3 regions of the Kribbella sp. CCNWLW201 genome follow, and region 3 is predicted to be linked to each of the others. Evidence: riboswitches for the same ligand, from Rfam matches in the RefSeq annotation. Region 3 holds a riboswitch; each other region holds the start of a gene.
What was found. A riboswitch is a leader RNA that binds a small molecule or an ion and turns the genes downstream of it on or off. The one in region 3 is predicted to bind S-adenosylmethionine.
Positions count from the first base shown of each region.

Region 1: another riboswitch for S-adenosylmethionine. It lies ahead of V9K99_RS31155 (aminotransferase class V-fold PLP-dependent enzyme); the one in region 3 lies ahead of V9K99_RS03500 (GNAT family N-acetyltransferase).
Region 2: another riboswitch for S-adenosylmethionine. It lies ahead of thrC (threonine synthase); the one in region 3 lies ahead of V9K99_RS03500 (GNAT family N-acetyltransferase).

Region 1 is NZ_JBBCBQ010000009.1:101,588-109,381, forward strand. It holds gene V9K99_RS31140 (FtsK/SpoIIIE family DNA translocase) at 1-1,431, opposite strand, end outside; gene V9K99_RS31145 (DUF4184 family protein) at 1,505-2,299, opposite strand; gene V9K99_RS31150 (DinB family protein) at 2,405-2,920, opposite strand; SAM riboswitch class IV at 3,036-3,149, shown strand; gene V9K99_RS31155 (aminotransferase class V-fold PLP-dependent enzyme) at 3,166-4,530, shown strand; gene V9K99_RS31160 (prolyl oligopeptidase family serine peptidase) at 4,542-6,599, opposite strand; gene V9K99_RS31165 (helix-turn-helix transcriptional regulator) at 6,683-7,794, shown strand, end outside.
Region 2 is NZ_JBBCBQ010000005.1:382,289-390,082, forward strand. It holds gene V9K99_RS23645 (cation:proton antiporter) at 1-776, shown strand, start outside; gene V9K99_RS23650 (helix-turn-helix domain-containing protein) at 946-1,908, shown strand; SAM riboswitch class I at 1,974-2,115, shown strand; gene thrC (threonine synthase) at 2,126-3,394, shown strand; gene V9K99_RS23660 (ubiquitin-like small modifier protein 1) at 3,391-3,666, shown strand; gene V9K99_RS23665 (zinc-dependent alcohol dehydrogenase family protein) at 3,679-4,701, shown strand; gene V9K99_RS23670 (SCO6745 family protein) at 4,907-5,728, shown strand; gene V9K99_RS23675 (hypothetical protein) at 5,845-6,072, opposite strand; gene V9K99_RS23680 (TetR/AcrR family transcriptional regulator) at 6,072-6,674, opposite strand; gene V9K99_RS23685 (hypothetical protein) at 6,777-7,580, opposite strand; gene V9K99_RS23690 (alpha/beta fold hydrolase) at 7,618-7,794, opposite strand, start outside.
Region 3 is NZ_JBBCBQ010000001.1:749,665-757,458, forward strand. It holds gene V9K99_RS03475 (ArsR/SmtB family transcription factor) at 1-236, shown strand, start outside; gene V9K99_RS03480 (cation diffusion facilitator family transporter) at 233-979, shown strand; gene V9K99_RS03485 (hypothetical protein) at 1,047-1,220, shown strand; gene V9K99_RS03490 (hypothetical protein) at 1,238-1,576, shown strand; gene V9K99_RS03495 (hypothetical protein) at 1,682-2,056, opposite strand; SAM riboswitch class IV at 2,225-2,339, shown strand; gene V9K99_RS03500 (GNAT family N-acetyltransferase) at 2,351-2,896, shown strand; gene V9K99_RS03505 (class I SAM-dependent methyltransferase) at 2,948-3,658, shown strand; gene V9K99_RS03510 (GNAT family N-acetyltransferase) at 3,763-4,293, opposite strand; gene V9K99_RS03515 (hypothetical protein) at 4,366-4,716, opposite strand; gene V9K99_RS03520 (HIRAN domain-containing protein) at 4,789-5,655, opposite strand; gene ilvA (threonine ammonia-lyase IlvA) at 5,887-7,179, shown strand; gene V9K99_RS03530 (hypothetical protein) at 7,277-7,794, opposite strand, start outside.

The DNA.
Region 1 (7,794 bases), on a different contig from region 3:
CAGGATGCGCACATCGGCCGAAGCCACCGCGTAAGCGATGTTCTTCGACAGCGCGGTGACCTTCTCGACCTTCACCGCCGAGCCGAGCTCGACCTCATACCGGGTGACCGTCGGGCCACGCGTGTAGCCGGTGACCTGGGCGTCGATGCCGAACTGGTCGAAGACCTCGGTGAGGCGATCCACCACCGCGTCCGACGCCTTGGTCCGTGCCTTGTGCACCGAACCGGGCTTGAGCATCTGCCCGTCGGGCAAGGTGTACGTGATGTCGCCGGACAGGCTGAGCTGCTCGACCCGCTGCGGGATCGGCGTGTGCGGAGGCGGCTCGGGCGCCGACTCCGCCTTGCTGGGACCGCCGCCGGCACCGGCGGCGATACCTGGGACCGCGGCTCCAGCGGCCGCATCCGCGTCGACGTCGTAGGCGTCCTCTTCAGACGGTGCGGTTGCCTTGGACTTGCGGCCACGCTTGGAGATCTCGCGTCCCTCGAGCACCGGCGAGTCGTACGGCTTGATCGTGGGCTCGCCGTCCTCCTCGAGCGCGGCTGCCTTGGCCCGACGCTCCTTGCGGGTGAGCCGCACGGTGTCGTCGGTCGGCGCGGCCGCGACGGACGGTGCGTCGGCCGGCAGCGCCGTACGTCCCATCAGTACGTCGAACGCCGCGCGGAAGCGGAGTGGGATCGCGTAGACCGGCGTACCGGTGATCACCAGCGCGCCGAAGATCGACAGCAGGACCAGCAGCGGTGCGGCGACGTACTGGGTGAGCAGGTCGGACAGGAGCGAGGAGACGACGTACCCGATCGCGCCGCCGGCGTCTTGGAGCGGTGCGTCGGCAGGGTCGCCGGGGCGGGGGAGGCCGTTGGCGATGTGGACCAGGCCGAGTATGCCGAGCGAGACCGCGGTCCAGCCGATCACCTGTCGGCCGGCCGGGCCGTTGCGGTCCGGGTGGCGAAGGGTGCGGAGGGCAATGAACAGGAGCATCAGCGGGACGGCCCAGCCGAGCATGCCGACGCTGCCGCCGACGATCGTGCGGATGCCCTTGCCGACGGCACCCGGGAGGTCCCACCAGATGGCAGCGGCCACCACGACCGCCAGGCCGATCAGAAACAGGCCGCCGCCGTCGCGGCGGTGCTCGGGGTCGAGGTCGCGGGCGCCGTTGCCGATACCGCGGACCATGCTGCCGAGCAGGTGCGCGATACCGATCCAGACCTTCACGATGCCGCGACCGACTGCGATCATGGCGGCCGCGAACGGGCCCGGTCCGCTGTTTTTGGGCGTGCTGGTCCGCGCGGCGGTGGATCCACCGCGCTTCGCGCTTTGCCCACGCTTCTGGGCGCCTGACGGACGGGAGCGTCCACCAGCAGCCGACCGTGCCGTACTCGGCCGGTTGGCTGCCGACTTCTGCGCCCGCGCCGGGGAAGACGTGCGGGTCGCCATGTCTAGCAGGCTACCCCGATTACCTCTCGAGTCACACGTGTCACACGCCGGTCACACTGCCCCATCCGTAGCGTCACGGCGCCGCCACACGCCTCCGCAGCCGGAACAGGTGCCAGAGCACGACGTACCACCCGAGGGCCGCCAGACCTCCCAGAACGAGACCTGTCAGCACCAGTCGCACCGCGGCCTCACCTGCGAGTTCAGCCTCGGCCGCACACAGTTGCACGGCGGCTCCGGCGACGCCCAGCGCGAGGATTCCGGCCAGTACGACGTACCGCACCCAAGACGGGACGAGGTCCGGCGGGACCACGTGGGGCGTGGCGCGGCGGAACCAGCGATAGAGCCAGACGGCGAGGATCAGGCACCCGCCGACGGTGCTGACGTACTGAAGGACGCGGTTGACGTCCCAGGCCGCGGTCACCTCCGCACGGAACACGTCCGGGAAGCGGCGGACGAAGTACCCGTCGCCGTGGGTGAACGAGTCCCAGAGCACGTGGGTGAAGGCGCCGATGACGGCGGACACAGCTGTCCAGAGCAGCAGGCGAAGCGGCGGAATGCGCAACCGGCCGGCTAACGGCAGGCGTGCGGCGAGGGCGCTCGGAGCCAACGCGACCAGGGGTCGCTTCAGGACCAGGTTGAAGACTGCGAGCAGGAGCAGCGCGATCAGTGGGTCGAGCCAGAAGGCGGACGAGAACTTGTGGGTGAGGGTCAGCGTCAGGTTGCCGTTGATCTGCTGGGTGGCGAAGCTGTAGAGCGGGTCGAGGTACAGCAGGTCGGGAGCCACCGCTCCTGCCACCAGCGCCGATGCGATCAGCGGACGCCGGATGAGCGGCAGGACGGCGGCGGGGTGGGCGAGGGTGAACGGCACGGCCCGCAGCCTAGGACGCGGGAAGGTCGTCGCCTGAGGCAACAATCCCCACAGTCGGCGGCCCAGCCGGGACCGGCCGCCCCGCGAGTCGGCGGCCCGGCCGGATCAGGCGCCGGTGGTGCCGTCGAGTTGTTCGCGGACGAGGTCGGCGTGACCGCAGTGCCGGGCGTACTCGCCGATCAGGTGGATGTAGATCATCCGAAGCGTCGACTCCGTGCCCCCGAAGGTGAAGCGGTCGTCCAGCGAGCGGCCGGCCGCGGCCTCGTCGGACAGCTTCCACTCCGCGATCAGCCCGTCGTACGCTGCCTCAGCGTCAGCCGAATCGATCAGCTCGAAGTCCGCGTCCTTCCCCAGCGCAGGCGGAAACACCGGTTTCGCGGGCTCGTCCGCGAAGTGGATCCGGAACCAGATCCGCTCGACCTTGGTCAGGTGCCGGATCAGCCCGAGCAGCGAGAGATTGGACGGTGGCGAAGGACGCTCGGCAAGCTGCGCGGCGGTCAGGCCGGCGCACTTGAACAGCAGGGTCGTTCGATAGAAGTTCAGGTAGCCCTGCAACAGCTCCCGCTCGGGCGCCACCAGGGAACCGTCCGGCCGCTCCACCGCGGGCGCAATCCAAGTCACCGGCAGATCCTCTCAAATCCGGCGGAGTGTCGCGATCTCAGGATGTGTTCGACGGTCTCATTGTATGAGATAGCCACTGGCGTTCTCTGTGGCCTGTTCGTTACCGTCTTCGGCAGGTCATGAGTGCCAGCGTCAAGCCCCGGCTCGCTGGCCGGCAACCCTCCTCCGCGGTGGGGTGCCCCGGGTGAAGACCAGGCCGTACGGATACCCCGTTCGGCAAGTGCGGACTTCCTGGGAGCAGCAGCATGTCGATCCTCTCCATCCTCGAGCCTGCCAGTACGACGACCGCGCGGCCGACGGTCGCCCGGTTGAGCACCGGCAGCATCCCCGCCACCGTCGGGTCGGACCTGCTGGTCCCGCTGGTCGACGGCCGGGTGACCGACTACGCCAACTTCGACCACGGGGCCAGCGCGCCGTGTCTGGAGTCGGTGCGGGCCAGCGTCGAGGCGGCACTGCCGTCGTACGCGTCGGTGCACCGTGGCAACGGGTACGCGTCCCGCATCACCACCCAGTGGTACGAGCGGGCGCGCGCCGAGGTGCACGCGTTCGTCGGCGCCCGTCAGGACGACCAGGTGATCTTCACCCGGCAGACGACCGACGCGCTCAACCTGCTCGCCCACGCCGTACCCGCGGACGCGACCGTCATCGTGTTCGAGTCCGAGCACCACGCCGCCCTCCTCCCCTGGCCGGCCGAGCGGACAGTGCGCCTCAAAGCACCGAGCACGCCGAACGAGGCCGTGAGCAACTTGGCCGACGCACTGCGCACGGCACCCGAGGGTCCGCGGCTCGTCGTCGTGACCGGCGCGTCCAACGTCACCGGTGAGATCTTCCCGATCGCCGAGATCGCTGCCGTCGCCAAGGCCCATGGCGCCCGTGTCTGCCTCGACGCCGCGCAGCTCGCACCGCACCGGCCGGTCGACATCGCCACGCTCGACGTCGACTGGGTCGTGCTGTCCGGCCACAAGCTCTACGCCCCGTACGGCGCTGGTGCGCTGATCGGTCGTGCGGACTGGCTGGACGCCGCCGAGCCCTACCTGTACGGCGGTGGCGCGACCACCGCGGTCACCGACGACCTGGTGGTCTGGGCGACCGGACCGGCCCGGCACGAGGGTGGCTCCCCCAACGTCATCGGCGCGATCGCGCTGGCCTCGGCCTGTGCGGCGATCAGCAAGCACCGCGACGCGATCGAGCAGCACGAGCGCAGTCTGCTCGCCCGGCTCCGTACCGGTCTCGCTCAGATTCCCGGCGTCACGACGTACTCGATCTTCGGCCAGGAGGCGGATCGCGTCGGCACGGTGTGCTTCACCGTTGCCGGGCTGACCTCCACTCTCGTGTCAGCAGCGCTGAGTGCGGAGTACGGGATCGGTGTCCGCGACGGCAAGTTCTGTGCACACCCGCTGGTCGGTCATCTGCTCGCCGGCTCCCCCGAGCACGGCACGGCCGTCCGGGCCAGCCTCGGCCTCGGTACGACGCGTGAGCACGTCGACCGCCTCGTCAACGCCGTACGGACGCTGGCCACCAGCGGACCGCGGTCGGAGTACGAGGAGTCGGCGCATGGCTGTCAGCCTTCTGACGACCCGCGCGACCTGCAGGCCCCGCGCATCTGGTGACTGCCGCCCTCCTACTGCTCAGGAGGAACGAGACCTACGTGGTGAGCAGCGAACGCCAGTAGGTCCGCCCATTCCGACGCGACCATCGCGGCGGGTTTCCCGAAGCCGTGACCGGTGTTGACCTCTACCCGCGTCAACACAGGTTCGGCGGAGGACTGGGCATGCTGCAACGCGGCGATGAACTTGTGACTGTGCAGCGGCACCACCCGGTCATCGTGGTCACCGGTGACCACGAGAGTGGCCGGGTACGCCGTACCGTCGCGCAACCGATGCAGCGGCGAGTAGGCCAGCAGGTCCTCGAACTGCTCGGCATCGTCGGGGTGCCCGAAGTCCGAGGCCCACGCGGCGCCCACTGTGAACAGGTGGAACCGCAGCATGTCCATCACACCGACGCCCGGCAGTGCGACCGCGAACAGGTCCGGCCGCTGCGTCATGGCCGCGCCGACGAGCAGACCGCCGTTGCTGCGGCCGTGAATGGCCAGCTGCGCCGGAGTGGTCACGCCGGTGTCCCGCAGGTGCTCTGCGACGGCGATGAAGTCGTCGAAGACGTTCTGCTTGTTCTTCAGCCGTCCGGCCTCGTGCCAGTCGCTGCCGTATTCACCGCCACCACGCAGGTTCGCGATCACCAGCACACCGCCGGCCGCGAGCCAACCTGGCCAGCCCGGCCGGTAGTCGGCCAGGATCGGGATGCGGAAGCCGCCGTACCCCCAGAGCAGGGTCGGCCGGGGTTGTGAGAAGTCCAGGTCGGAGCGGGTGATCAGGAAGTACGGCACCTCGCGGCCCGGCTCGACCCGTCGTGTCACCGTGACGGACGGCGAGGTGAACCCACCGGCGCCGCGGACGAGCTCCGGCAACGCACGTACGTCGCCTGACCCGGTCGACACCACATACGAGAGCGTGGGGTCGACCGTGGTCGACAGACCGATGAAGAGCTCGTCGTGCTCCGGGGAGGCGTTGAGACCGACCACTCCCCCGCCCGGTACGTCGACTACGCGCGCACCGGAGCCGTCCAGCTCATACAGAGTCAGCACGGGCTGGGCGTCGACCAGTGTCAGGACTGCCAGGTCGGCTGCAGTGCCGCGGACTGCCTGCAGGGTGTTGTCGCCTTCTGGGATCAGGTCGGTGAAGTGTCCGTCGAGAGACGCGAGTACGACGCGACCACGGGATGCGTCGCGATCAGTGCGCAGTACCAATGCGTCACCGGACATCCGCACGAAGGCGATCTCGTCCGCGAAGTAGTCAACCACCTTGACCGGCTCGCCGAGGCCGTCGGAGGTGATCGGGTAGACCCACAGCCGCGTGGCCGGGTCAGTGCCTTCGGTGATGTGTACGACGACATAGCGGTCGTCCTCGGACACCTCGGGCATGATGAAGTAGGTGTCGTTGTCCGGGAAGCTCAGCACCAGCTCGTCCTCGGACTGCGGCGTGCCGACCTTGTGCATCATCAGCCGGCCGCCAGCCAGTGTCTTCGTCTCAGTGCCCTCGCTGCGGCCACTCGTCGGGTAGTGCAGGTAGAGGTACGCCGAACTGTCGGGCAGCCACGTGGCTTCGCAGAACTTGGCCTCCGTCACCAAGTCGTCCACAGGAGTACCGGTGGCGATGTCGAGCAGCCGGAACGTCGTCCAGTCGCTGCCGCTCTCATTGATGCCATAGGCAAAGTACTTGCCATCGGGGCTGACAGTGAACGAGCCCAACGAGTCAGTGCCGTCAGCGGACAGCGTGTTGGGGTCGATCAGCACCCGGCCGGCGGAGAGCAGTTCGTCCAGGGACTCAGCGACGTACACGATGTCCTGCGCCTGGGTGCCGTCGTTGCGGCCGACGAAGTACCAGCCGGCCTTCTTCACCGGTACACCGGCCCGCGGCCGGGCCAGGATCGCGGACATGGTGCTCTGGAACCAGTCGCGCTCGGGATAGGTCGAGAGCTCGGCCTCGGTGAACGCGTTCTGCCGAGTGACCCAGTCCTGGGTGTCGGGCGAGTCAGGGTCTTCCAGCCAGCGGTACGGATCGGCGATCTGGTGTCCGTGCAGCGTCTCGACCACGCCGTCGCGGCGGCTCTCCGGGTAGGTCATGCGGACAAACTTAACGGGCAAGTGCAACCTTCAACAGTCGGCCGGGCTGGCGAAGTCGCGCACCGGCCGGTCACACTGCGAGCGTGACGAACACCCGGCCGGTCGACCCCATCGCAGACCAGGTGCTGGGTGCCGCCGCCGTGGCCGGCGAGCGGGTGCGCCTGGAGGTCCTCAGTCGGGTCGTCGACCTGCCGGCCGACGACTTCCTCGCCGCCATCGACGCCTTGGTCCGCACCGGCGTGCTCGTCATAGCACCGGACTCCGGCGAAGCCTGGTTCGCAGACGAGGCCGCCCGCCGGGATGCCGAGGCCAGGTTGCCTCTGACGGACCGCATTGACCTACACCGCCGCACCGCCGAAGCGCTGGAACCGGACCCGACGGCCGACCCGGCGGAGATCGCGCGGCACTGGTCCGGAGCCGTCGCGGCGACGCCCGACCCGCTCGAACGGGCCAGACTGCAGCTCCGTCTGACGGTGGCGTCTGTCCGCGCCGGTGATCTTGCGACCGCCCATGCCACCACGCAGGCCGTCGTCACGGCCGCCCGCGGATCACGGGCAGCCGACCTGCTTGCCGAGGCTGCAGTCACGCTGGAGCCGGTCGGACAGTCTGCGTGGGACGGTGACATCCACCAGTGGTGCACCGAGGCGTTGGCCTCTCCCGGCCTATCACCACGCATGCGCGTCCACCTGCTCGCCCGGCAGACGCAGGCGGCCATCTACCTCGCGCGCTGGCGCGAGGCGTTGGCCGCGAGCAGTGACGCCCTCGACCAGGCAGAGACCATCGGCGACGTCGACCTACTCGCCGAGGCACTCACCGCACGCCAACTCGCCACCAGCGGACCCGACGACGTCGACGAACTGGTCGCCGCCGCGCAACGGATGATCGAGCTCGGGACGTCGACCGGTCTGGCCGACATCGAGCTGCGTGGCCGCCTGTGGCGGGTCGATGCGCTGTGGTACGCCGGTGACCTGGCCGCGATCGGCGCCGAGATCGGGCGGATCGCGAGCTGCGCCGGGCGTGTCGGCGGTCCGCACGGCCAGTGGCACGTCCAGATCACCCGCGCCGCGCTCGCGCTGGCCCGGGCGGAGTTCGAGGATGCCGAGGTCCTGCTCGACGACGCCCTCGCCGGCTTCCGGCGGATCGGACATCCCGCGGCCCATGGCGCCGAGGTCGCCTTCCGGATGCTGCTCGGCCA
Region 2 (7,794 bases), on a different contig from region 3:
GCTTCGCACTCACCTCGGAGGCCGGCCTGAACGACGGTCTGGCCTTTCCCTTCGTGTACGCCGCTGTGTTCGCGGCGACCAAGGGTGCGGTGGGCAACTGGGCACTCGAGTGGTTCGCCTGGGATCTGATCGGCAGGACCGTGATCGGAGTCGCAGTCGGCGCCGGAGTCGGCTGGTTGCTCGGCAAGATGGTCTTCTCCGCACCCTCGCGGATCTTCCGCCTGGCCGACTCGCGTGAGCGTGAACCCGTGCTGGCGCTGGCGATGACACTGGGCGTCTACGGTCTCGCCCAGGTGCTGCACGGGTACGGCTTCATCGCGGTGTTCGTCGCGGCCCTGTGCCTGCGAGCGGCCGAGCGAAGCCACGACTTCCACGAGGAGCTGCACGGGTTCATCGAGCAGCTCGAACACATCCTCACCTGGGCGATCCTGTTACTGCTCGGAGTCGCGATCACGGCTGGGCTGCTGAAGCCGCTGACCCTCGCCGGTGCCGCGCTCGGGGTCCTGCTGGTGCTGGTGATCCGTCCCCTGACCGCGTGGATCGGCCTGGCCGGAGCACCGATGCGCCGCTCCGAGCGGTGGGTGACCGCGGCGTTCGGGGTCAGGGGCGTCGGGTCTGTGTTCTATCTGGCGTACGCAGGCGCCGAGTTCAGCACCGACCTGCCGTGGCTGTGGGCGACGGTCGGCTTCACCGTCGTCCTGAGCGTGGTTGTTCACGGCGTTGCGGCGACACCTCTGATGCGGATGCTCGACCTCCGCCGCGACCGGACTTCGTGAGCGCGGCGGCCGGCGGCTCGAGGCCGTGCCGAATCGCGGAGGCGGCGTGGACTCCGGCGGCGACCTGGACGGCGAATTCCTTCAATCCCTTGAACATGACTCCATCGTCCGAGAGTCGAGCCGCGCTCAGAAGTGGCGTGAACGACGACTATCGCTAAGATTGTGACACATGGATCAGCGCAGCGTTTCAGTCCTCGCGTACGACGGCATGACGGCCTTCGAAGCCGGCATCGTGATCGAGGTTTTCGGGCTGGCCTGGCCGGATATCGACCAGCCCTGGTACGAGCTGAAGGTCTGCACCGAGACACCCGACCCGATCCGCGTACTCGGCGGCGCCACTCTGAGTAGCCCACACGGCCTGGAGGAGTTCGCCGCCGCCGACACAGTCGTCATCCCGAGCGTCGCCGACCCGCGCGGCGAGACCTCTCCCGAGCTGATCGCCGCGCTGCAGGAGGCCCATCGTCGCGGCGCCCGGATCGTGTCGATCTGCTCGGGTGCGTTCGCTCTCGCCGCCGCCGGCCTCCTCGACGACCGCCGTGCGACTACCCATTGGCGGTACGCCGATATGCTCCGCAAGCGCTACCCCAAGATCGTCGTGGATCCAGAGCCGCTCTACACCGACGAAGGCGACGTACTCACGAGTGCCGGCTGTGCTGCCGGGCTGGACCTGGCCATGCACCTGGTTCGCAAGGACTACGGCGCGGCCGTGGCGAACTCGGTCGCCAGGCGACTGGTGATCCAGCCGTACCGGTCCGGCGGTCAGGCGCAGTACATCGAATCCCCGGTGCCGCCCGACCCCGACGACGCCTCGGTCGCCCGGAGCCTCGGCTGGGCGCTCGAACATCTCGCCGAGCCCATCGGCGTACCCGATCTGGCCAAGCAGGCCGGGCTGTCGCCGCGGACGTACCTGCGTCACTTCGTGAAGGCGACCGGTACGACGCCCGGCAAGTGGCTGATCGCCCAGCGGATCCAGGCGGCCCTGACGATGCTGGAGACCGGGGATGCGCCGGTGGAGGAGATCGCGTTGGCGGCCGGGTTCGCCACGCCGGTCACGCTCCGCCACCACTTTTCCAAGCAGTTGCACACGTCGCCGTCGGCGTACCGTCGTACCTTCCGGGCCCGGCACGGCTGAGATCGACTGTCTCGGATGGTGGGAACCGAAGACACAATATGGACCCGATTGGGTAACCTCGGGGGAGCTCATCCAGAGGGACTGAGGGAAACGGCCCGTTGAAGTCCCGGCAACCCTCCCCGTCGAGCCCCCGTCCTGGGGGTGACTCGCGGTGGAACGGTGCCAAATCCGTCCCACGCCGAGATCCGGTGCCGGGGAAGATGAGGAGGGAACCTCCATGAGCCTGACCGCCGACTCGACCACCCACACCATCCGTGAAGGTGCCTTCGGCAACGGTACGCACCTGAGCTGTCGCGCCTGTGGGGCGAAGTCGCCACTTGGTCCGTTCTACGCCTGTACCGAGTGCTTCGGTCCGCTCGAGGTCGGGTACGAGTACCCGACCATCACCCGTGAGCAGATCGAGGCCGGCCCCAAGAACATCTGGCGCTACCAGCCGCTGCTGCCCGTCCCGGTCGACGTGGCCAGCTTCCCGAACACCGAACCCGGCTACACCCGGCTGATCGACGCCGGCAACCTGGCCCGCGAGCTCGGCCTGCGCAAGCTGTGGGTGAAGGACGACTCGGGCAACCCGACGCACTCGTTCAAGGACCGGGTCGTCGCGTCCGCCCTGAGCGCCACCCGCGAGCTCGGCATGAAGGTCTTCGCCTGCCCCTCCACCGGCAACCTGGCCAACGCCGTGGCCGCTGCCGCCGCCCGGGCCGGGATCCGCTCGGTCGTGTTCATCCCGCACGACCTCGAGCGCCCGAAGGTGATCACCACCGCCGTGTACGGCGGCACGCTGGTCGCCGTCGAGGGCAACTACGACGACGTGAACAAGCTGGCCTCCGAGATCGCCGGCGAGGAGGAGGGCTGGGCGTTCGTCAACGTCAACGTCCGGCCGTACTACTCCGAGGGCTCCAAGACGCTCGCCTTCGAGATCGCCGAGCAGCTCGGCTGGCGGCTGCCGCAGCAGATCGTCATCCCGGTCGCCTCCGGTTCGCAGCTGACCAAGATCGACAAGGGCTTCACCGAGCTGGGCAAGCTCGGCCTGGTCGACGCGACCGACTACAAGGTGTACGGCGCCCAGGCCACCGGCTGCTCGCCGGTCGCCCAGGCGTTCCGCGACGGGTACGACGTGGTGAAGCCGGTGAAGCCGGACACCATCGCGAAGTCGCTGGCGATCGGCAACCCGGCGGACGGACCGTACGTCCTGGACGTCGCCCGCCGTACCGGCGGAGTGATCGAGGACGTCAGCGACGAAGAGGTCGTCGAGGGCATCCAGTTGCTGGCCCGGACCGAGGGCATCTTCACCGAGACCGCGGGCGGGGTGACCGTCGCGACGCTGAAGAAGCTGATCGAGTCCGGCCAACTCGACCCCGAGGCCGAGACGGTGATCATCAACTCCGGCGACGGGCTGAAGACGCTCGACGCCGTGGCCGACCGGGTCGGCCCCAAGGTGACCATCCCCGCGTCGTACGACGCCTTCGTGAAGGCAGGCCTGCAGTGAGCGTGAGTGTCCGCGTCCCGACCATCCTGCGGCCCTACACCCAGGGCGCGTCCGCGGTCAGTGCCGAGGGGGCGACGCTGAGCGAGGTGCTGGAGTCGCTCGACAGCTCCTACCCCGGCATCAAGGCCCGGGTGCTGGACGAGTCGGGCGAACTGCGCCGCTTCGTCAACGTATACGTCGACAACGACGACGTACGCTTCGCCGAAGGCCTGCAGACGTCGATCAAGGACGGCGGCGAGGTCTCGATTATCCCCGCGGTAGCAGGCGGCTGACATCATTGCCGGATGCGCGCTGTCGTAGTTGAGCAGTACGGCGTCCTGCCGACGGTTGCTGACGTAGCGGCCCCTGAGCCGGAGCCCGGTGGTGTCGTCCTGAAGGTCGAGGCCACCGGGCTGTGCCGCAGTGACTGGCACGGCTGGATGGGGCACGACCCGGACATCGTCCTGCCCCACGTCCCTGGGCACGAACTGGCCGGAACGATTGCCGCGGTCGGTGCCGGCGTGCTCGGCTGGCAGATCGGTGATCGGGTGACCACACCGTTCATCTGCGCGTGCGGCTCGTGCGAACAGTGCTTGGAGGGCAACCACCAGGTCTGCCCCAACCAACTCCAGCCCGGCTTCAACTACTGGGGCTCCTTCGCCGAGTACGTCGCCCTGCCGTACGCGGCCGTGAATCTCGTGCGGCTGCCGGATGAGATGGACTTTGACACCGCGGCCGGGCTGGGATGCCGGTTCGCGACCTCGTTCCGAGCGGTGCGGCAGGTCGGCCGGGTCGCGGCGGACGAGAACGTGGTGATCTTCGGCTGCGGCGGCGTCGGCCTGTCGGCAGTGATGATCGCGGCCGAACTCGGCGCGCGCGTGATCGCGGTCGACATGAACCCCGACGCGCTTCGGTTGGCCCGTTCGTACGGCGCTTCGGATGCGGTGCAGGCGTCGTCGGACACGGTGCGGGAGATCCGCGAGCTCACCGGCGGCGGCGCGCACGTGACGATGGACGCCCTCGGCGCGAACGGCATCGTCCAGCAGGCGTTGCTGTCGCTGCGCCCCCGCGGCCGCCACCTCCAGGTCGGCCTGCTCCCGTCCGGCGTCCAACTCGACGTCAGCCGCCTGATCGGCCAGGAACTGCAATGGCTGGGCAGCCACGGCATGCCCGCCCACGCCTACCCCGAAATGCTCGCCCTAGTTGCCAACGGCAACCTAAAACCCGCCGACCTGATCACCCGCACGATCACGCTCGACGAAACCCCCACCGCCCTAGCCGCCCTCTCCAACGGCACCCCCGCCGGCGTCACCATCATCCGCGCCTGACCCACGCGTGCCACGCGGTCCTCCTCCGTCGCTACGCGCGCGTGCGCGCGATCCTCCAGAGAACCGCTGGCCCACGAGAGCGCGCCGTCACGTGGTGCGCCGTACAGAACTTTGGTTGCAGGTTGCGGTGTCGGATCGGGGCAGACGTGTTCGTAGCAAGGGTGAGTGGCCGTCCACGAGGGGCGGCTCGACCGAGGAGAACCCCATGGAGTCCACCGCCCGCCGCCTGCATCGGCTCGTCGAGCCGATCCACCTGGTCACCTACTTCTCCGACGAGCCGACCGATGCGCTCATGGCGCTGGGCCTGCGGAACTACTGGGACGGCTACTTCGCCGGACGGGCCGCACCGCTGGGCATGGTCCCGCCCGAGGTGGTCCATGCGATCTTCTACAACTTCGCCGACGGCGAGGTCGCGCGTCACATCCCTCGCGTGTGGAAGACGGCCACTCCCCAGGACGCGCTCGCCGCTCGCGAGCAGGGCAGCGTCGCCGCGCTGAGGCGGATTCTCGGCGATCTCGCCGACACCCTCGGCCTCGCCCGCGCCGCCGAACTCGCCACCAAGGCGGCTTCCAGCGCCCCGACAGAGGGCCGGATCCTGTACGCCGCACTCCGAGCGCTCCCCGTCCCCGAAGATCCCGTGGCCAGGCTGTGGCACGCGGCCACCATGCTCCGCGAGCACCGCGGGGACGGTCATATCGCCGCTCTGGTCACCGCGGGCATCGGCGGCACAGAGGCCCACGTGCTCCACGCACTCTCCGAGGGAACGCCCGCAGCGAAGTTCGGCCGGGTCCATCACCTCCCCGCGGCCCAGCTGACCGCGGTCGTGGACGGGATGCACGCCCGCGGCCTCATCGACGACTCCGGCTGGCTCACCGACGCCGGCCGAAAGACCAAGGAGGAGATCGAGTCACGCACCGACGAACTCGCCGCACCGGCGTACGACGCCCTGGACCCAAGCGACCTCAACCAACTCATCGCCGACCTCGAGCCCATCGCAGCAACCCTCGACGCCACCGGCTCCCGATAGGCCTCCCCACGCACGAGCCCACCGCCTTCGGCGGCGGCTGTTCTTTGGGGCCGCGGAGCCGAAACCGCGCTCAGGTGGTCGGCGCGGACCAGGACGTGGACACCCGGCAACGGCCATCACTTCCGCTCGAAGTCGCGTCGGCTTTGCGGAGACTTTTCGCCACCAGGCGGTACTTTCCTTCCGAAGATCGGCCACTCGACCCCGTAGCTGGTGGATTTCGGCAGGGTCTTACGACCGAGATCCGCCTGCCTGCGCATGAGGCCACGAAGCATCTCCTCATGCGTCGGGATGCTGACGACCAGGACCACCCGCTCACCGCCGTGGGCGACGGTCTCCGTAAGCATCACGTCGAGAGCAGAACCCGGACTTGTTCTCGGATCTCCTGCACTACGGCGTCGACCGGGTTGGCGATGTTGATTGTCGCGGCCATGCTGAGGAACATGATCGCGGAGACGATGTGCGCGAGCGTCGCGGCGTCGGTGGAGTTGATGCGCTCGTCTCGCTGCAGTACGTCGGCGATCGCCTGTTCGGTCTGTACGGTCAGGCCGAGCGCGTCGCGGTGGTGGGGCTCCTCGGGGTCGCCGAAGACGATCTCCCGCAGGTAGGTCCGACCGTTGTCGATCTGTTTGCGGTTGCACTCCACGACCGGGCGGACGATCGCCATCACCGCGTCGACCACGTCGGGGATGCTCTCGGCCGCCGACCTGCCCTGTGCGAGCGCATCGGCGTAGGTGGAGTTCTGCACCAGCAGGAGGAGCTCGCCCTTGGTCTTGGCGTAGAGGAACAGCGTGCCCGCACCGATGTCGGCCTTGTCGGCGATCTCCTGGGTGGTGACCTCGTCGACGCCACGCTCGGCGAAGAGTTCTTGGGCGGCGGCGGTGATGCGGTCGAGCTTCTGCTGCTTGTTCCGCTCGCGACGCCCGGCTGGTTGGGAGGCGAGTGGCATGGCTGCTGTCCTTCTCTGCTGTGGGCTCCTGTATGGGCTCGAACGTGCTGGCGCTCATTCTTCCACGGCGGCTTCTTCCTGTTGGGGGTGAGCGATGCCGCACTATTGCTGGTAGTGGGGAAGTGCCGCGCCGTCTTTCACGAAGGTCAGGGCCTCGGACACTTCGTAGGCGTGTACGGCGGAAGCGAAGGGCGCCAGCGCGTCGGACAGGCTCTCGAGCTCGGGGCTTGTGAAGAAGGCCGCTCGCGCCGCCGGATCCGCGAAGCCCAGGATCAGCGACGCGTGGAACCGCTGGTCTGCCGGGTTGTCGTGCGCGACGTTGGGGGTGTCCCAGAGCTTCTCGATCCACGGCAGGAACGTCTGGGTTCTGAGTTCCGTCAGCACGCCCGTTCCGGCGAGAGCGCTGGCGAGTTCGAGGAGGTGTCTGCGGAAATCGCCGGCCCGTACGCCATCCCGCCGCCTGAGGTAGATGAGGGCTCGGGCGCCGACCTGCTCGCCGGGCTCGGCCACGTCGTACCGGCGCGACGAGTTCGGCGGTCCGAGGTAGAGCAGCGTTCGACGGAAGACGTTCACTTCGTCCTTGAACGCCAGCCGGGTCTGCTTCCGGCCCCGCAGCGGCGACAGTGCGGACTGGAACGTGACCTCCGCGACTCCGTCGATCTTGCGGTCGACGGGTATTTCCGTCTCGACGCCGCGGGTTGCCGGCCACAGCCCCGGATTGACGGCGGCGAGGTGGATCTGCCGGTACTCCTGGAAGCCCTTGGTCGCCGAGATGATCTTCGAGTGCGGCCCTTTCCAGTAGCCCATCCCGGTTTCCCGAGGCTGATCGGCGCGTACCCACAGCAGGATGGAGGACGCGAACTGCTTCCTCGGTCTGACCTGCGCTTTCGACAGTGACTTGCTCATGTCACGCATTCCTTTGCTGGTTCGGCTGCGGTGACGGTCAGCGGGCGAGGAAGTCGACGGCGACCGGGGCGAACTTGTCGTGGAACTGGAAGATGCCGCCGTGGCCGGAGTCGGGGTAGATGACCAGCTCCGAGCCCTTGATGCGGCGGTGCAGGTCTTCGGAGAGCACCGAGGGCACCATCCTGTCGTTGTCTCCGTTGGCGATCAGGGTGGG
Region 3 (7,794 bases):
ATCACCGGGTCGTGGACCTCACCGAGCATCTTGGGCTGGCGCAGTCGACTGTCTCCAAGCACCTGGCCTGCCTGCGGGACTGCGGTCTCGTCGAGTCCCGCCCACAGGGACGCGCGTCGCTGTTCAGCCTGACTCACCCCGAGGCGACGCTCGAACTCCTGTCGGCGGCCGAGCGCTTGCTCGGCCTGACCGGTGACGCCGTCGCGCTTTGCCCTGTGTACGGCGTGAATTCGTGAGCGACCACCAGCCCCTGCAGATCCAGCCGCTGCAGCTCTCGACCACTTCGCCGAGCACCTGGACGACCGACCCCGAACAGCGACGCAAGCTGGGCCGCCGCGCACAGCTGCTCGCAGGTGCTTCGGTGACCTACAACGTGATCGAGGCGATCATCGCCATCACGGCTGGCCTCGTCGCCGGATCGGTGGCGCTGGTCGGGTTCGGGCTGGACTCGGTCGTCGAGGTGTCCAGCGGGCTGATCATCTTGTGGCAGTTCCGCCACCGCCTGCCCGAGTCTCGGGAACGTCAGGCGCTGCGGATGCTCGCGTTCTCGTTCTTCGCGCTGGCCGCCTATGTGACGTTCGAGTCGGTGCGATCTCTCGTCGGCGGCAGCGATCCCGACGTATCGCCGGTCGGGATCGGACTGGCGATCGCCTCCTTGATCGTGATGCCGTTCCTGTCGTGGGCACAGCGCCGTACCGGTAAGGCTCTTGGCTCGAACGCGGTCGTTGCCGACGGCACCCAAACGCTGCTTTGCACCTATCTGTCCGCTGTGCTGCTCGTCGGACTGGTGCTGAACGCCACACTCGGCTGGGGCTGGGCGGACCCAATCGCTGGACTCATCATCGCGGCAGTCGCGGTCCGCGAAGGCGTGGAGGCGTGGAAGGGCGAGGGGTGCTGCTCACCGATCGCGGGCGCCACCGGAGCCTCGGGGTGCGGATGCTCCCAAGGTGCCTGCGCTGACGGTTGCTGCGAGAACTGACCCCGATGGCCACGCTCACCCTGATCTTGTTCGCTGTCTACATCCTGCCGGCATCGGCCTGGCCCTGATGGTCCCCAACGTGGTCGCCCTTGCCGGCGCCGTCGTACTGATCACCGCCCTGCACCTACAGGTCCGCGTAGTCGAGGAGCCCTACCTCCTCACCACCCACGCCGACACCTACCCCCAGTACGCCGCCACCACCGGCCGCTTCCTCCCCCACATCGGCCGGCTGGCGGGTTGAGCGCTTATTGTCGATGGGTGAGCAAGCGGTTTGAGCGGGCGATGGGGCTGATGCGTCGGCGGGACCCGCAGGGTCGGGAGGATGGGTTTCGGCTGCTATTGCCTCACGCAAGCGATCATGTTGGTGAGCTCATGGCGGCGTTCGTCGAGGAGCGTGAGGATCACGGGTTGCGGTGCTGGCTGCTCGAGCTCATCGGTGAGGCTCGGTCGCCGAATGCTTTGTCGCTGCTCGTCGAGCAACTCCATGGCGACGATGAGTCTCTCCGGGACTGGGCGGTCAGGGGTCTGCAACTGCTCGATAGCAAGCCGGCGCGCGAAGAGCTTTGGAGGGCACGCGCCAATGGGCTGATCAGCTGACCCTCGTGCTTCCACAGGTACGACGCGGCATTGACGCGACGCCTCCCGCACGGGAACTGCAGGAGAGCACTCATCTGGCCCGGGTCCGTCGAGATGCCTCGGTCCTCAGATGAACTGGGGAACGATCATGATTGCGGCGAGGATCAGGGCGATGAAGGACAGGATCCAGCCGATCACGGCCAGCGGCTTGCCGCGGCGGGGGCCGATGCAGCCGATGACCGCGAGGACGATCCCGAGCAGGCCGAAGGGGAGAGGGGAGTAGGCCCGCAGGTTGTCCAGGTTGTAGGGGAGCATCCACACTCCGCACCCGATCAGACCGAGGATCACCGCGGCCACAGCCAGCGAGGGACCCTTCGGAGGGTCCACCGGAGCTGGTCCGCCGGGCCACCCGCGGCCGTGGGGGTCGGTCCAGGGTTGTTGCTGAGGTTGGTTCGGCGGTGCGGGGTACGCGTTCGGTTCGGGCGGCGGGCCGTAGCTCATGAGAACTCCACAGTGGCGGAACGGCTTCTGGCTAACGCGTTGCTGAGCACCGTATCCCTCGACAGGTTCAGACGAACCAGCAGAGGAGAGAGCGAGGCGCGGGTTCGAGCAGCTCGCTCGTGGATATCCGTCGAGGTTTGACCGTCTCGCTGTTACGGTTTGGGGGTTGGTCATGAGTGTCAGCGCGTAGCCCCGGCTTGCTGGCCGGCAACCCTCCTCGTGGGTGGGGTGCCCCGGGTGAGGACCAGGTTCGGCACGTCGGGTGCCGGGCAAGCCGCGAGATGGAGGATCGTCATGGCAGCGCTGGGGTTCCGTTCGGCCACCGCAAACGACGCTGAGCGGGTTGCGTCGCTGCACGCGGACAGTTGGCGTCGGCATTATCGGGGTGCATACGCGGACTCGTTCCTCGACGGCGACGTCGAGGCCGATCGTCGTGAGGTGTGGTCGAAACGGCTGGCCGCACCGACCGACACCGCCACCGTCTTGGCTGAGTACGACGGTCAACTGGTCGGCTTCATTCACGTCGAGTTCGACAAGGACGCCAGGTGGGGCAGCCTTGTCGACAATCTGCATGTCGACCATAGACAGCGCCGTACCGGCATCGGTACCCAACTCCTGGCCCGCGCTGCGGGCGCCATCACCGACCAGGCGGTCGGCAACGCGATGTACCTGTGGGTGCTGCAGCAGAACACCGATGCGCAGCACTTCTACCTCGCCTCCGGAGCCAGCTGCGTGGAAACGGCAGAGGTACCACCGCCCGGCGGAGATCCCACCCGCCTGAACGGCACTCCGGCCTGCCTCCGCATGTCCTGGCCAGACGCCTCACAACTTACCCGCTGAGTTAGCTGACGGCAGACTGATTGCGCCGAAGTGCGTCGGTAGGTTCGAGGTATGACGGCTATTGCTCGGTACGACGAGGTCGCGGAGTACTACGCCTCCGGCTGGACGGACGATCTCACGGATCCGGTCAGTGTCTCCCTCTTCGAGCTCCTGGGCGACGTTGCCGGACAACGAGTGCTGGATGTTGCCTGCGGCCACGGACGCATCAGTCGCGGGCTCGCGCGCAAGGGCGCTTCCGTGGTCGGCGTAGACGTCTCGGCCGCGATGCTCAGCAAGGCGGAAGAGCTCGAGCGGAACGAACCGCAGGGCATCCGCTATCTGCACGCGGATGCGGCCGACCCGGGACTGCTGCAAGGCGATGAGTACGACGCCGCCGTCTGCAGCATGGGTTTGTCCGACATCGACGACCTGGACGGTGCACTGACCAACATCCGTCGGCTACTGCGCCCCGGCGGCGTCTTCGCCTTCACGATGCTGCATCCCTGTTTTCCTGGGATAGAAGGCGTATCCGCCGCCTGGCCGTCCGACGGGACGTACTACGACGAGCGCTACTGGCAGGCCGACGCCTCGCTCTCAACACTCCGCCAGCAAGTCGGCGCCAACCACCGCACCCTGTCGACCTACCTCAACACCCTCCACCACCACGGCTTCACCCTGACCCGAACAGCCGAACCCCAGCCAAGGATCGAGCCGTCATCCCCCCGAGAAGCCATGACAAGATTCCCGGTCTTCCTCGTCGCAGCCTGCCGAACGACAGCCTGACTCAAACGGCGAGTCAAGCGACGGATCCCTCCTCGAAAAACTCCTCCACGACGACGCCTGAGCCCCAGGACGCGCGGCCGATTCCGGTACGGCGGTGTTGCCGGTTATCGGGTGATTCGGTAGATGACGTGGTGGCGGAGGGAGTCGTTTTCGGGGACTGAGGAGTCTTCGAAGTCGTCGGCGGGGTTGCGGGTCATGCCGAGGCGTTGCATGACCGCTTGGGAGCGGAGGTTGGTGGAGGTCGTGATCGCGAGGATCTCCTGGAGCTCCAGCTTGTCGAAGCCGAAATCCAGTGTCGCCCGGGCGGCTTCGGTGGCGTAGCCGTGGCCCCAGGACGAGCGGGCCAGGCGCCAGCCGATCTCGACGCCGCTGACAGGCATGCCGGGCTCGACGTCGTCCAGGCCGGCGAAGCCGACGAACTCGCCGGTCGCCTGCACCTCGACCGCCCACCAGCCGTACCCACGTTCGTCGAACTCAGCCTGAAACGAAGCGACCGAAGCATCACTCTGCTCCCGGCTCAGCACTGAACCCAGATACTCACGCACCTCCGGGTCGGCGTTCATCGCGGCCCACGGTTCGAGATCGGACTCCCGCCAGCGGCGAAGCAGCAAGCGCTCGGTGCGCAGTTCATCCATACCGCAACCCAACGCGAACCACCCCCACCCAGCAAATCCATTTCCGCGCCAGCCCGACGGCCTTCGTGTTGATCAGGTGCGCTGGGCGGCGGTGGTGAGTTGCGTCAGGCGGGCTTCTACGAGGGCGGTTGTTTGGAGGGGTGGATCGGGGTGTTGGCCGGTCAGGGTGGTGCCGAGGGAGGTTAGTTCGGCGTGCAGGATGTCGCGCAGGATTTCGTCCGGTACGGCGAAGACGGCGAGCAGGGCCTGGTCGGGTGGGAGGGCGTGGTCCAGCGTGGCCACGGTCTCCCGGCGCTGCTCGTCGGTCGGGTCGGCAGGCAGGGAGACCGCCGTACGGTGAACCAGTAGGGCCAGCTCGTCCGACGACAGGTGCCGCAGGGTTCGCGCGGCCAGGTCCGCGTCGGGCTCCGGCATGAGTTCCATGGCCGGAGCCTAGTTGCGGTCAAGTAGCTCCGCAGTACCCGCCAAGGGGCGTGGTGAGTACTGCGCAGCCGCCTAGTTGGCTTCTTTCGTCGCCCAGTAGTGCCATTGCGGGGACGCGACTGGGGAACGGGTCAGGCCGTCCGGCCAGGTGGCCGGCAGGTCGTGACTCCGCGCCGCGTACAGGATCACCTCCGATGCGATGCGGTCGCCGCGGACGGCGACACGGGCGGCGGTCTCGGCGCGCATGTCGGACAGGTAGTGGATGGCCGGCAGGAACTCGGCACTCAGGCGCGGACTGAGCCGCCCGACCGGTTCGTCGTCGAGTCTGACCTCGACCACGATCCGGTGCCGGTCCTGGATGCCGTCCTCCTCCTCGACCGCGTGCATGGTGGCGTACGCCCAGCACTCGCCCTCCGCCCGGAAGAACGGTGCCAGTACGTCGGGATGCACCTCGCTGCCCGGGACGACGATGCCGCTGCCGGGCGGCAACAGGTGATAGCTGCCTGGCGGGGGCAGGTTCACCGGGACCAGCATGTGCGGCTGCCCGAGGGCCACCGCGACACTCGCGTGAAACTCCGTCTCCTGATCGCCTTTGCCCTCCCAGTCGGCCGGCTCCCACTCACTGACCCACAGGTGGCACGGCACCTGCGGTTGCAGGCCTTGGGCCACCAGCTCTGACAACACCGGGTGGTACCGGTGCGCATCGTCCCTCGGCAGGTAGCCGACAACCTTCCCCTGCACCCGTACGGCGATGGATCGGGGATCGAATCGGTTGTGCGGTTCCGGGACCAGATCCGCGTCGGTGTCCAGGTCTGCTCCTCGCGCTGGGATGGGGTCGGGGAACAGGCTTCGGATCGCCTGCTCGTGCGGGGCCTCCCGCACGACTTCCTGACCACACCACAGGGCGTCTCCCCACAGACTGAACGGAATCAGTTCCATTCGTGCCCTCCAGTCCACTGTGACCGGCTTTACTCGGCTCATCCCGTCCAGGACCCTGGCCGTTACACCGAGTGAGCGTATGAAAACTAGACTGCCCAGTGAAGGGCCGTTTCACGCCTAACACAAGGGTCTGTTGCGCAAAGGTATCCGCCCGTCCGTACTGTGGACGCGGATCGTCTTGTGTTGCGAGCGAATCGGCGAAGATCGTGCATATGCACGGGAAGGAACGTCATGCAGGGCAGTAGTTCAACCGCTCGTTCGACGACCGGAACAGGCCAGAATCTGGTTGACGCAGCAGCCGTCGAAGACGCGGTCAAGCGGCTCGACGAGGTCGCGGTGCGTACACCGTTGCAACGGAATCTCCGGCTGTCCGAGCGCACCGGCGCCCAGGTCTGGCTCAAGCGCGAAGACCTGCAGATCGGCCGCTCCTACAAGCTCCGCGGCGCCTACAACCTGATCGCCCAGCTGGACGACGATCAGAAGGCGGCCGGCGTGGTCTGCGCCAGCGCGGGCAACCACGGCCAGGGCCTCGCCTACTCGTGTCACATCCTCGGTGTCCAGGGCAAGGTCTTCGTTCCGCGGACGACGCCCCGCCAGAAGCGCGACCGGATCGCGGCACTCGGCGGCAAGCAGATCCAGGTGATCGTCACCGGTGACACGTACGACGACGCGGCCGCCGCGGCCCTGGCCGAGGTCGACGCCACCGGGGCGACGATGGTTCCCGCGTTCGACGACCCGAGAACCGTTGCGGGACAAGGGACTGTGGCGGTCGAGCTGGTCGACCAGCTCGGTCACGCGCCCGACGTACTGGTGGTGCCTGTCGGTGGCGGCGGCCTGATCGCCGGCGTCGCGAGCTGGCTGGCCGAGCGTCATCCCGGCGTACGCATCGTCGGTGTCGAGCCCGCCGGGGCGGCGAGCATGGCGGCGGCGCTGGAGGCCGGCGAGCCGGTGACGTTGCCGCATCTCGACAGTTTCGTGGATGGAGCTGCGGTGCGACGCGTTGGCGACGTGACGTTGCCGTTGGTCGCAAAGGCAGGCATCGAAATGCTCTCGGTGCCAGAAGGCTTGGTGTGCAGCGAGATGCTCGAGCTGTACCAGACCGATGGATTGATCGCCGAGCCCGCGGGCGCGCTGGCAACAGGTGCCTTGGGCAACGGTCTGGACGTTCGTCCCGGTGAGAGCGTGGTCTGCCTGCTCTCCGGCGGGAACAACGATGTCAGCCGGTACGGCGAGATCCTCGAGCGATCGCTGGTGCACGAAGGGCTGAAGCACTACTTCCTGGTGACGTTCCCGCAGGAGCCCGGTGCACTGCGAACGTTCCTGGACGAGACGCTCGGACCGGACGACGACATCACGCTGTTCGAGTACGTGAAGCGGAACAACCGGGAGACCGGTGTCGCGCTGGTCGGCATCGAGATCAGCCGGCCCGACGATCTGGACGGACTGCTGAACCGGATGGAGGCGGCCCCTCTCGACATCGAGCGGATCAGCCCGAACTCACCGGAGTTCCGCTACCTGATCTGAACGCACTGATCCCGCCGGAGGAGCCTGGCACACCTGCTTCCGGTCAGATGCCGTCAACGGCCCCGTTGCGCTCCGGCGGGATCAGCGCGTCCGCGAGTCAGTGCCTCGAATGCTTCGGGTGTTCCTCCGGATGGTCCGGCTTGGACGCCTCGGGCTCGGGGTACGGCTGGCGGCGCGGGTCGTCCGGATGCCGCCCGTCGGCCCAGTGCTCGTCGGTCGGCTGCCCGTCCCGGCCCCAGTCGGACTCGTCACGGCCCTTGCCCCAGGTGGCTGCTTGAGGTGTCGACTCATCCGGGTGCAGGTCTTCCGCCCGGGTGCGGTGCTCGTCGGCCTCAGACTGGGCTTCCGTGGCGGCCTCGCGCCGCTCGGTCGCACCGGCCGCGAGCCGGCGTGCCTCGGCCGCCTTCTCGTCGGCGACGGCCTGCGCCTTGCGTGACCGTGCCTCGACCTCGTCGGCCGCGGCGTGCTGCTTCTCCGCCCGTACCTCCGACGCCCTGGCCTGCTGCTCCTGCTCGTACGCCTCCTGCCGGTCCCGTTCGGCCCGGCGCTGCGACGACTTCCGTGTCGCCCCGGCGATCAGTGCCACCAGGATGACCAGTGCCGCCAGGGCGATGA